One region of the Citrobacter meridianamericanus genome, then DNA from elsewhere that is predicted to be linked to it. Evidence: predicted binding sites of a transcription regulator. Region 1 holds the regulator's gene; each other region holds the start of a gene.
The links. The regulator CRP, encoded in region 1, controls carbon source genes, mostly activating them, when cyclic AMP is high. The targets are predictions, from matches to a motif close to ATGTGANNNNNNTCACAT.

Region 1 (3,285 bases):
CTTCATTGAATACGGTCAGACGGGCAAAGGTCAGTCGCGTAAATATCTGCACACCTACGATGAGGCCGTACCGTGGAATCAGGTTCCGGGGACATTTACGCCCTGGCAGCCGCTGCCTGAACCGACGGATGTCCTGTTCTATGAGGGACTTCACGGCGGCGTTGTCACCCCGCAGCAAAATGTGGCCCGGCATGTCGATCTGTTGGTTGGTGTGGTGCCGATCGTGAACCTGGAGTGGATCCAGAAGCTGACCCGCGATACCAGCGAGCGTGGACACTCGCGTGAAGCGGTGATGGACTCGGTGGTGCGTTCAATGGACGATTATATCAATTACATCACGCCGCAGTTTTCCCGTACGCACATTAACTTTCAGCGCGTACCCACCGTCGATACCTCTAACCCCTTTGCCGCCAAGAGTATTCCGTCACTCGATGAAAGCTTTGTCGTGATTCATTTTCGTAATCTGGAAGGGATCGATTTCCCATGGCTACTGGCCATGCTGCAGGGCTCATTCATTTCTCATATCAATACATTGGTTGTTCCGGGCGGGAAAATGGGTCTGGCGATGGAATTGATTATGCTGCCGCTAGTCCAGCGACTGATGGAAGGTAAAAAGATAGAGTAAGGTGTTTTTTTGCCGGATGGCGGCTAATGCTTTATCCGGCCTACGCGTTTAAATCCTGTAGGCCTGATAAGTGTAACGCCATCAGGCATAACATCACGAAGCGGCAACCACTTCATAGGAGTGGGTAATGTTCACCGCCTTTTCCAGCATCAGCGCCACGGAGCAATATTTTTCCGCCGAAAGATCGACCGCGCGAGCGACGGACGCATCTTTCAGATCGTTACCCGTTACAACGAAATGCAGGTTGATGTGGGTAAACAGGCGTGGCGCTTCATCACGACGCTCGGAGGTCAGCTTCACTTCGCAGTTGGTCACATCCTGACGACCCTTTTGCAGGATCGACACCACATCAATTGCGCTGCAACCGCCCGCAGCCATTAAGACCATTTCCATCGGGCTCGGCGCTTTATCACCGGAGTTACCGTCCATCAAAATCTGGTGGCCAGAGGCGGACTCACCGAGGAAGGTTAACCCTTCAACCCACTTAACACGTGCTTGCATATTTTATTACTCCGATGCATCAATTTTCCTGACAGATTACGCGCACACAACAAATCTCGCAACGGAAGGCGACCTGCGTCATGCTGAAGCGAGACACCAGGAGACACACGGCGAAAGCTATGCTAAAACAGTCAGGATGCTACAGTAATACATTGACGTACTGCATGTATGCAGAGGACATCACATTACAGGCCGTCGCACGTATTGACAGCCCCCTTCCCAGGTAGCGGGAAGCACATTTTTGCAAACCCAGAGGCAGGTAGTATTTTGGCTCTGGAGACAGCTTATAACAGAGGATAACCGCGCATGGTGCTTGGCAAACCGCAAACAGACCCGACTCTCGAATGGTTCTTGTCTCATTGCCATATTCATAAGTACCCATCGAAGAGCACGCTGATTCACCAGGGTGAAAAAGCGGAAACGTTGTACTACATCGTTAAAGGCTCAGTGGCAGTGCTGATCAAAGATGAAGAAGGGAAAGAAATGATCCTTTCTTATCTGAATCAGGGCGATTTTATTGGTGAATTAGGCCTCTTCGAAGAAGGTCAGGAACGCAGCGCCTGGGTCCGTGCTAAAACTGCATGTGAAGTCGCTGAAATTTCGTACAAAAAATTTCGCCAATTAATCCAGGTCAATCCAGATATTCTGATGCGCCTGTCCTCTCAGATGGCTCGCCGTCTGCAGGTCACGTCTGAAAAAGTTGGCAACCTTGCCTTCCTCGACGTTACCGGTCGTATCGCGCAGACTCTGCTGAATCTGGCGAAACAGCCTGACGCGATGACCCACCCGGACGGCATGCAGATTAAAATCACCCGCCAGGAAATCGGCCAGATCGTTGGCTGTTCCCGTGAGACCGTTGGTCGTATTCTGAAGATGCTGGAAGATCAGAATCTGATCTCCGCACACGGTAAGACCATCGTCGTCTACGGCACACGTTAACCCCATCGAAGTGGCGCGTTACCCCGTAATGCGCCACTTTTGTTTGCACCGATGTGGCGAAGACTGATATATCACCCTGAGATCAACTACGCACTACGACAGACGCTGGTGCTATGTTTACCTGTGGCCGTCGGTCTGATCATCGGGCAGCTTCATCTGGGGCTCCTCTTCTCCCTCGTCCCTGCCTGCTGCAATATTGCCGGTCTTGATACCCCGCATAAGCGCTTTTTCAAACGCTTAGTGATTGGTGCGTCTTTGTTTGCCGGATGCAGTCTGATCATGCAGATACTGCTGGCACAGACTATACCGCTGCCGCTGATCCTCACTGGCCTGACGCTGATTCTTGGTGTAACCGCTGAATTAGGCCCTCTGCATGCACGACTACTACCTGCCTCGCTTATCGCGGCAATTTTCACGCTCAGCCTGGCCGGGAACATGCCCGTCTGGGAGCCACTGCTGATCTACGCGTTGGGTACATTGTGGTACGGCCTGTTCAACTGGTTCTGGTTCTGGATGTGGCGTGAGCAGCCGCTGCGTGAGTCGCTCAGCTTGTTGTATCGTGAATTAGCCGATTACTGTGAGGCCAAATACAGCCTCCTGACTCAGCATGCCGATCCGGAAAAAGCGCTACCCCCCCTGCTTGTGCGCCAACAAAAAGCGGTAGATTTGATTACCCAGTGCTATCAGCAAATGCATATGCTGTCGGCACATCGCAACAACGATTATAAGCGCCTGCTACGTGCCTTTCAGGAGGCGCTCGATTTACAGGAACATATTTCCGTCAGCCTCCACCAGCCGGAAGAGGTGCAAAAGCTGGTAGAACGTAGCCACGCCGAACAGGTGATCCGCTGGAACGCGCGCACCGTCGCCGAACGCCTTCGCGTTCTGGCCGATGACATTTTGTATCACCGCTTGCCAACACGTTTTTCAATGGATAAACAAATTGGCACGCTGGAGAAAATTGCCAACCAACATCCGGACAATCCGGTAGGACAATTTTGTTACTGGCACTTCAGCCGTATTGCCCGAGTGCTACGCACCCAGCGCCCACTGTATGCCCGGGATTTAATGGCTGACAAGCAGCGTCGGTTGCCGCTTATCCCCGCACTGAAAAGCTATATGTCGTTGAAATCCCCAGCGCTGCGTAATGCCGGACGCATCAGCGTAATGTTGAGCATTGCCAGCCTGATGGGCAGCGCTTTACATCTGCCAAAACCCTA
Region 2 (3,285 bases), 480 kb from region 1:
GGCGTGCGAAGTATTATTGGCAATCCGGAAGTACTGCAGGCGCTAAATCCGTATTGGGCGGTGCATTTCTTTCTCGAATTCAAAACATTGTCCTTTATTGCGCTGGGGGCCGTGGTGTTGTCGATTACCGGTGTTGAAGCGCTGTATGCTGATATGGGCCACTTCGGTAAGTTGCCGATTCGTCTGGCCTGGTTCTCTGTCGTGTTGCCTTCGCTGGTACTGAACTATTTTGGTCAGGGGGCGTTACTGTTAAAGCATCCTGAGGCGATCAAAAACCCGTTCTTCCTGTTGGCGCCGGAGTGGGCGTTGATCCCGCTACTGATTCTCGCCGCGCTGGCGACGGTAATCGCTTCGCAGGCGGTTATCTCCGGCGTCTTCTCGCTGACGCGTCAGGCCGTACGTCTGGGATATTTATCGCCAATGCGTATTATCCATACCTCGGAAATGGAGTCGGGCCAGATCTACATTCCTTTCGTTAACTGGATGCTCTATTTTGCGGTGGTTATCGTGATTGTGAGCTTTGAACACTCCAGTAATCTGGCCGCGGCGTACGGGATTGCGGTAACGGGGACGATGGTACTGACGTCTATTCTGTCTACCACCGTGGCGCGTAAAAACTGGCACTGGAATAAATACTTTGTCTTCCTGATCCTGGTAGCGTTCTTATGCGTCGATGTTCCGCTGTTCTCCGCGAACCTCGATAAACTGATTTCCGGCGGTTGGCTGCCTTTGACGCTGGGTCTGGTGATGTTCACCATTATGACCACCTGGAAAAGCGAGCGTTTCCGTCTGCTGCGTCGCATGCATGAGCACGGCAACTCTCTGGAGGCGATGATTGCCTCGCTGGAGAAATCCCCACCAGTACGCGTGCCGGGAACGGCGGTATATATGTCCCGTGCGTTGAACGTCATCCCGTTTGCGCTTCTGCATAACCTAAAGCATAACAAGGTGTTGCACGAACGCGTGATTCTGCTGACGCTGCGTACTGAAGATGCACCCTATGTACACAACGTGCGTAGGGTGCAGATTGAGCAGTTATCGCCAACTTTCTGGCGCGTAGTGGCCAGCTACGGTTGGCGTGAAACACCGAACGTCGAGGAAGTGTTCCATCGCTGTGGTCTGGAAGGCTTAAGTTGTCGGATGATGGAAACCTCCTTCTTCATGTCGCACGAGTCGTTGATTGTTGGTAAGCGACCATGGTATTTGCGCCTGCGCGGCAAGTTGTATCTGCTGTTGCAGCGCAATGCGCTGCGTGCGCCAGACCAGTTTGAAATCCCACCAAACCGGGTTATCGAGCTCGGTACGCAGGTCGAGATTTAATCTCATCGACGCCCTCTTTCATCGCGAAAGGGGGCGTTTTGTTTTGTTCCTCCCAGTTTTCATTTCATCGAATGATAATCCTTGCGAAACGTTTCGATGGTGATCACATTTTCGTAACGTCGCGGTGGTTTTCTGTCCACTCTTCGAACTACACTTATTTTCAGCGAAACGTTTCGCTAGTGGGGAAAGAAAATGAAGAAAGGCACGGTACTCAACTCTGAAATTTCATCGGTGATCTCTCGTCTGGGACATACCGATACGCTGGTGGTGTGTGATGCAGGTTTACCCATCCCTAACAACACAACGCGTATTGATATGGCATTAACTCAGGGCGTACCTTCTTTTATGCAGGTATTGGATGTGGTTACTCGTGAAATGCAGGTCGAGGCGGCTATTCTCGCGTCGGAAATTAAACAACATAATCCGCAACTCCACGAAACGTTGCTCAGTCACATTGAGCAACTGCAACAACACCAGGGAAACACCATAGAAATTCGTTACACCACGCATGAACAATTCAAAAAACAAACCGCAGACAGTCAGGCGGTAATTCGCAGCGGAGAATGTTCTCCGTATGCGAATATCATTCTCTGTGCTGGCGTCACGTTCTGAGGCCATCATGAACGCATTACTGCAACTCAAAGGGATCGATAAAGCGTTCCCGGGCGTAAAAGCGCTATCCGGCGCCGCGCTGAATGTCTATCCAGGCCGCGTAATGGCGCTGGTGGGCGAAAACGGCGCGGGCAAATCCACCATGATGAAGGTGCTGACCGGAATCTATACCCGTGATGCCGGTTCCTTATTGTGGCTGGGGAAAGAGACCACTTTTAACGGCCCAAAATCTTCCCAGGAAGCCGGAATCGGTATTATCCACCAGGAGCTGAACCTGATCCCGCAACTCACTATCGCCGAGAATATTTTTCTCGGTCGCGAGTTTGTGAATCGCTTTGGCAAAATAGACTGGAAGAAGATGTACGCCGAAGCCGATCTGCTGCTCGCCAAACTGAATCTGCGCTTTAAAAGCGACAGACTGGTCGGTGAGCTGTCGATTGGCGATCAGCAGATGGTCGAAATTGCTAAAGTGCTAAGCTTTGAATCGAAGGTCATCATTATGGATGAACCGACGGATGCCCTCACCGATACTGAAACCGAATCCCTGTTCCGCGTCATTCGCGAACTGAAATCCCAGGGACGCGGCATTGTCTATATTTCTCACCGCATGAAAGAGATCTTCGAGATTTGCGACGACGTCACCGTCTTTCGCGACGGGCAGTTTATTGCCGAGCGTGAAGTCGCATCGCTTACCGAAGACTCGTTGATTGAAATGATGGTGGGACGTAAGTTGGAAGATCAGTACCCGCGTCTGGAAAAAGCGCCGGGTGATATTCGCCTGAAGGTCGATAATCTGTGCGGTCCTGGCGTAAATGATGTGTCATTCACGCTGCGTAAAGGTGAGATCCTTGGCGTATCGGGGCTGATGGGGGCTGGGCGTACCGAGCTGATGAAGGTGTTGTACGGCGCATTGCCGCGTACCAGCGGCTACGTCACGCTTGATGGCCATGAAGTTGTCACCCGTTCGCCGCAGGATGGACTGGCTAACGGCATCGTCTATATTTCTGAAGACCGTAAACGCGATGGTTTAGTGCTCGGCATGTCGGTGAAAGAGAACATGTCACTGACCGCACTGCGTTATTTTAGTCGCGCAGGTGGAAGCCTTAAACATAAAGACGAGCAGCAGGCTGTAGGGGATTTTATTCGCCTGTTCAATGTTAAAACGCCATCGATGGAACAGGCTATCGGCCTGCTCTCCGGCGGTAACCAGCAGAAAGTAGCGATTGCACGCGGTCTGATGACCCGTCCAAAAGTTCTGATCCTCGATGAGCCGACGCGCGGCGTCGACGTTGGGGCGAAAAAAGAAATCTATCAGCTTATCAACCAGTTTAAGGCTGATGGGTTGAGTATCAT
Region 3 (3,285 bases), 2.6 Mb from region 1:
CTGCGTAACCAGTTGCAACTGTCGGTTGTCGTCAAGTTCAATCGTCCCGGTACCCATTACGTCCAGACGATCGGAGTGCTGCAGGCCAGTTTGGGTGTTATCCAGCATTAAGGCATCGTGGTTACCGTCATACCAGCCGCCAAACCGTTGATACGCAACGGACATGCGCCCGGCAGCGCGATCGGTTCCTCCGCTCACTGCCACAGCAACGCGTTCATCATGATCGTTGCTGTTATTGAAACCGCTTTTACCCCCCAGTTCGAGTTCGACTTCACGCTCCGGCTGGCCTTTTTTAGTAACGATGTTGATTAATCCGCCGGTACTGCCGCCGCCATAAAGTGAAGTGGCGCCTGAGATGACTTCTATGTGAGCAATGTTAAACGGGTCAATGGAGTCAAGTTGGCGACTGTCGGTGCGCGAGGAGTTCAGACGGACGCCGTCAACCAGCACGACGATGGCGCGACCGCGCATATTCATGCCGTAGTTGGTGCGTCCCTGGCTGCTGACATCGATTCCCGGGATTAACTGAGCCAGAACATCCTTAAACTCTTTCCCACCCTGAACCTGTTGTTCAATCTCGCTTCCTTCGATAACCCAGGTCGTTTGCGCCATTTCTGCCACGGTGCGTTGGCTCCGGTTGGCGCTGACGATGAGATTATCTTCTTCAGCCGCAATAGCCGGGAGAGTTAAAGATAACAGGATAGGATTGAGCACCCAGAGACGCTTATGCATTTGTGTTCCTTTTAAAAAATTCGGTCTGTTTTTGTTATGGCGGTAGAGAAACCGATGGTTACATCGTGTAACGGGTGTTAAAACAAATGCGAATATTGCTGATAATGATTGCTGTTATCAATACATTTTACAAAAAATAATCGGATAAGATAATGAAAACAGTGAAGAATGTGTGGGTAATGTGCGCGAATTTAAGCGGGAGCCTTATCAGCTCCCGATGGTGTCAGTACAGCGGGGGAAACAGCGGAAATACGTTAAGCTTTGATGAGTTCGGGCCACAGTCGCAGGGTTGTACGAGCGATCTGCATCAGCTTTTCAAACGTTGCACCTTCGCGGGCGCTGATCGACATACCCTGTAAAATACAGTTCAGATATTCGGCCAGTTTTTGCACGTCGCAATGGGCCGGAATTTCGCCTCGCTGCTGACGCTGATGAAGAAACTGAGTAAGCGTCTGTTCCTGCATTGCATGGCGAGACTTCACCGTACGCGCAATATCACGGGAAGAGGCTGCCAGTGTCGCAGAGGTGTTAATCATGAAACATCCCGCCGGGGTGTCCTTGCTGGTAAAGCAGGTTGCTATTGCGGTGAAATAGTCTTCCAGCGCGGACTCAAGGCTTTTTTCTTCACAAAACAGCTGGGCCTCGTGTTTCGCTGCGAAGCGCGTGATGTAGCGGTCCAGCACGGCACGAAACAACCCTTCTTTGTTGGTGAACTCTGCATACAGCGTGGGCGCTTTTGCGCCTGTTGCTTCTACGAGATCGGCGAGCGATGTTGCTTCATATCCGTGTTGCCAGAAGAGTGTCATGGCCTTATCAAGCGCGGCTTCCCTGTCGAACACTTTTGGTCGGCCACGGCTTTTTTTAGCACAACCTGTCGTTTCAGTTGTCATGGTGCCGCTGTACCTTTGTTGAGTTTATTGAATAACCATTATAAAAATATTCGACTGCACACTCCAGCGGATTAATGATAAAAAAAATTTATGGCTATTAGTATGAAAAATAGAGATTTTATATTTTATATAACGATCATTATAAAAATTTGTTGACGTGTGACCCGGATCGCATCTATGATTTAACTATCGATCGTTAAGTTAATCTTTTCGACACACATTCATCTGCTAAAGGTCACTATCATGAAAAACGTAAAAACTCTGTTCGTTGCTGCTGTTCTTAGCTCATTGTCATTTGCAAGCTTTGCCGCTGTTGAAGTTCAGGCCACACCTGCGGGTCAACAGAAAGTCGGTACTATTTCTGCGAATGCGGGCACTAACTTAGGTTCTCTGGAAGATCAGCTGGCGCAAAAAGCGGATGAGATGGGGGCGAAGTCTTTCCGTATTACTTCCGTTACCGGTCCTAACACTCTTCACGGGACTGCGGTTATCTACAAATAAGTTTTAACCCTTCGCAATGCCACTGCGAGTTAAATAAAAAACCCCGCGGAATAAAATCCGGCGGGGTTTGTTTATATGTGGAGTTTACAGCGGTTGTTCAGCGACGTCTTGATGACGGGTTACATCAACCGGCATGCCTGAGCGAATTTCCATCGCATGCTCCATGACTGTGCTATCCGTCTGCGCTGCATTTTTAAACGTCTGCATTGATTTGTTCAATACGATCGGCAGCAACTGCGGGTCGTCATTGATTTTTTCTGACAGCGGCTGATGAACTTCAACCAGTCTCACGCCGTTAGGTTCAACAGATGCTTTGATCGGCGTATTGATAATATTGACCTTGGTTCCGGGCGTTACCTGACGGAACAGGGTTTCGATATCTCCATCGCGCAGACGAATACAACCAGAACTGACACGCATTCCTATGCCAAAATCAGCATTGGTTCCGTGCAGCAGGTACACGCCGCCGTAAGCCGCTAAGCGAATGGCATGATGACCCATCGGGTTATCCGGCCCGGCAGGTACTACGGCAGGAAGGTCGATCCCGTTCGCTTTATATCGTGCGCGGATATTTGCCGTGGGTGTCCAGGTGGGGTTGGCGCGTTTATCAGAAATAGTCGTCACCATTGTCGGAGTTAGCGTGTCACCGCCTAACTGGCCAATACCAATAGGATAGACGGTCACCGAATTTGTACCCGGCTGGTAATAATACAGACGCAGTTCGGCGAGGTTGATGACAATGCCTTCGCGCGGCGCGTCTGGCAGCAGGGTTTGCAATGGGATAGTCAAAACGCTGCCCGGACGGGGGACATACGGATCAACGCCGGGGTTGGCCTGCAATAGCGCTAAAAAGCCGACATTATATTTTTTAGCAATCGCTTCCAGAGAGCCACCATTGTCTTCAACAACGTGAACAGCATTCTGACCTACCACGCGGCTTCCCGGTGGCGGTAGCGGCCAGGTATTGGCCTGAACCGGAAGTGCTAAAGTGAAGGTCGCTGCCAGCGTAAAAAACGCTAACCAGCGTGAGAGTCGTTTATTGTTTAACATCACCATAAATCCATTGTTTTTACGTGGTTTTTATTATGTAAAAGTAAACAGGAATTATGGCGGCTTACTGTGTCGGGAAGTGCAGGGAAGTGCAAAGAGTTTGTAAATTCAT

Region 2: rbsD (D-ribose pyranase) is a predicted target of CRP. The motif match lies at 1,412-1,429, and genes of this name have one in related genera.
Region 3: bhsA (multiple stress resistance protein BhsA) is a predicted target of CRP. The motif match lies at 1,780-1,797, and genes of this name have one in related genera.

What each region holds. Positions count from the first base shown of each region.
Region 1 covers NZ_CP101036.1:421,487-424,771, reverse strand. The annotation lists gene NMD08_RS01940 (phosphoribulokinase) at 1-625, shown strand, start outside; gene NMD08_RS01935 (OsmC family protein) at 719-1,126, opposite strand; gene crp (cAMP-activated global transcriptional regulator CRP) at 1,433-2,065, shown strand; gene NMD08_RS01925 (YccS/YhfK family putative transporter) at 2,117-3,285, shown strand, end outside.
Region 2 covers NZ_CP101036.1:5,265,189-5,268,473, reverse strand. The annotation lists gene kup (low affinity potassium transporter Kup) at 1-1,320, shown strand, start outside; gene rbsD (D-ribose pyranase) at 1,513-1,932, shown strand; gene rbsA (ribose ABC transporter ATP-binding protein RbsA) at 1,940-3,285, shown strand, end outside.
Region 3 covers NZ_CP101036.1:3,178,483-3,181,767, reverse strand. The annotation lists gene NMD08_RS15650 (TonB-dependent siderophore receptor) at 1-732, opposite strand, end outside; gene comR (TetR family copper-responsive transcriptional repressor ComR) at 987-1,622, opposite strand; gene bhsA (multiple stress resistance protein BhsA) at 1,866-2,123, shown strand; gene NMD08_RS15635 (L,D-transpeptidase family protein) at 2,208-3,173, opposite strand.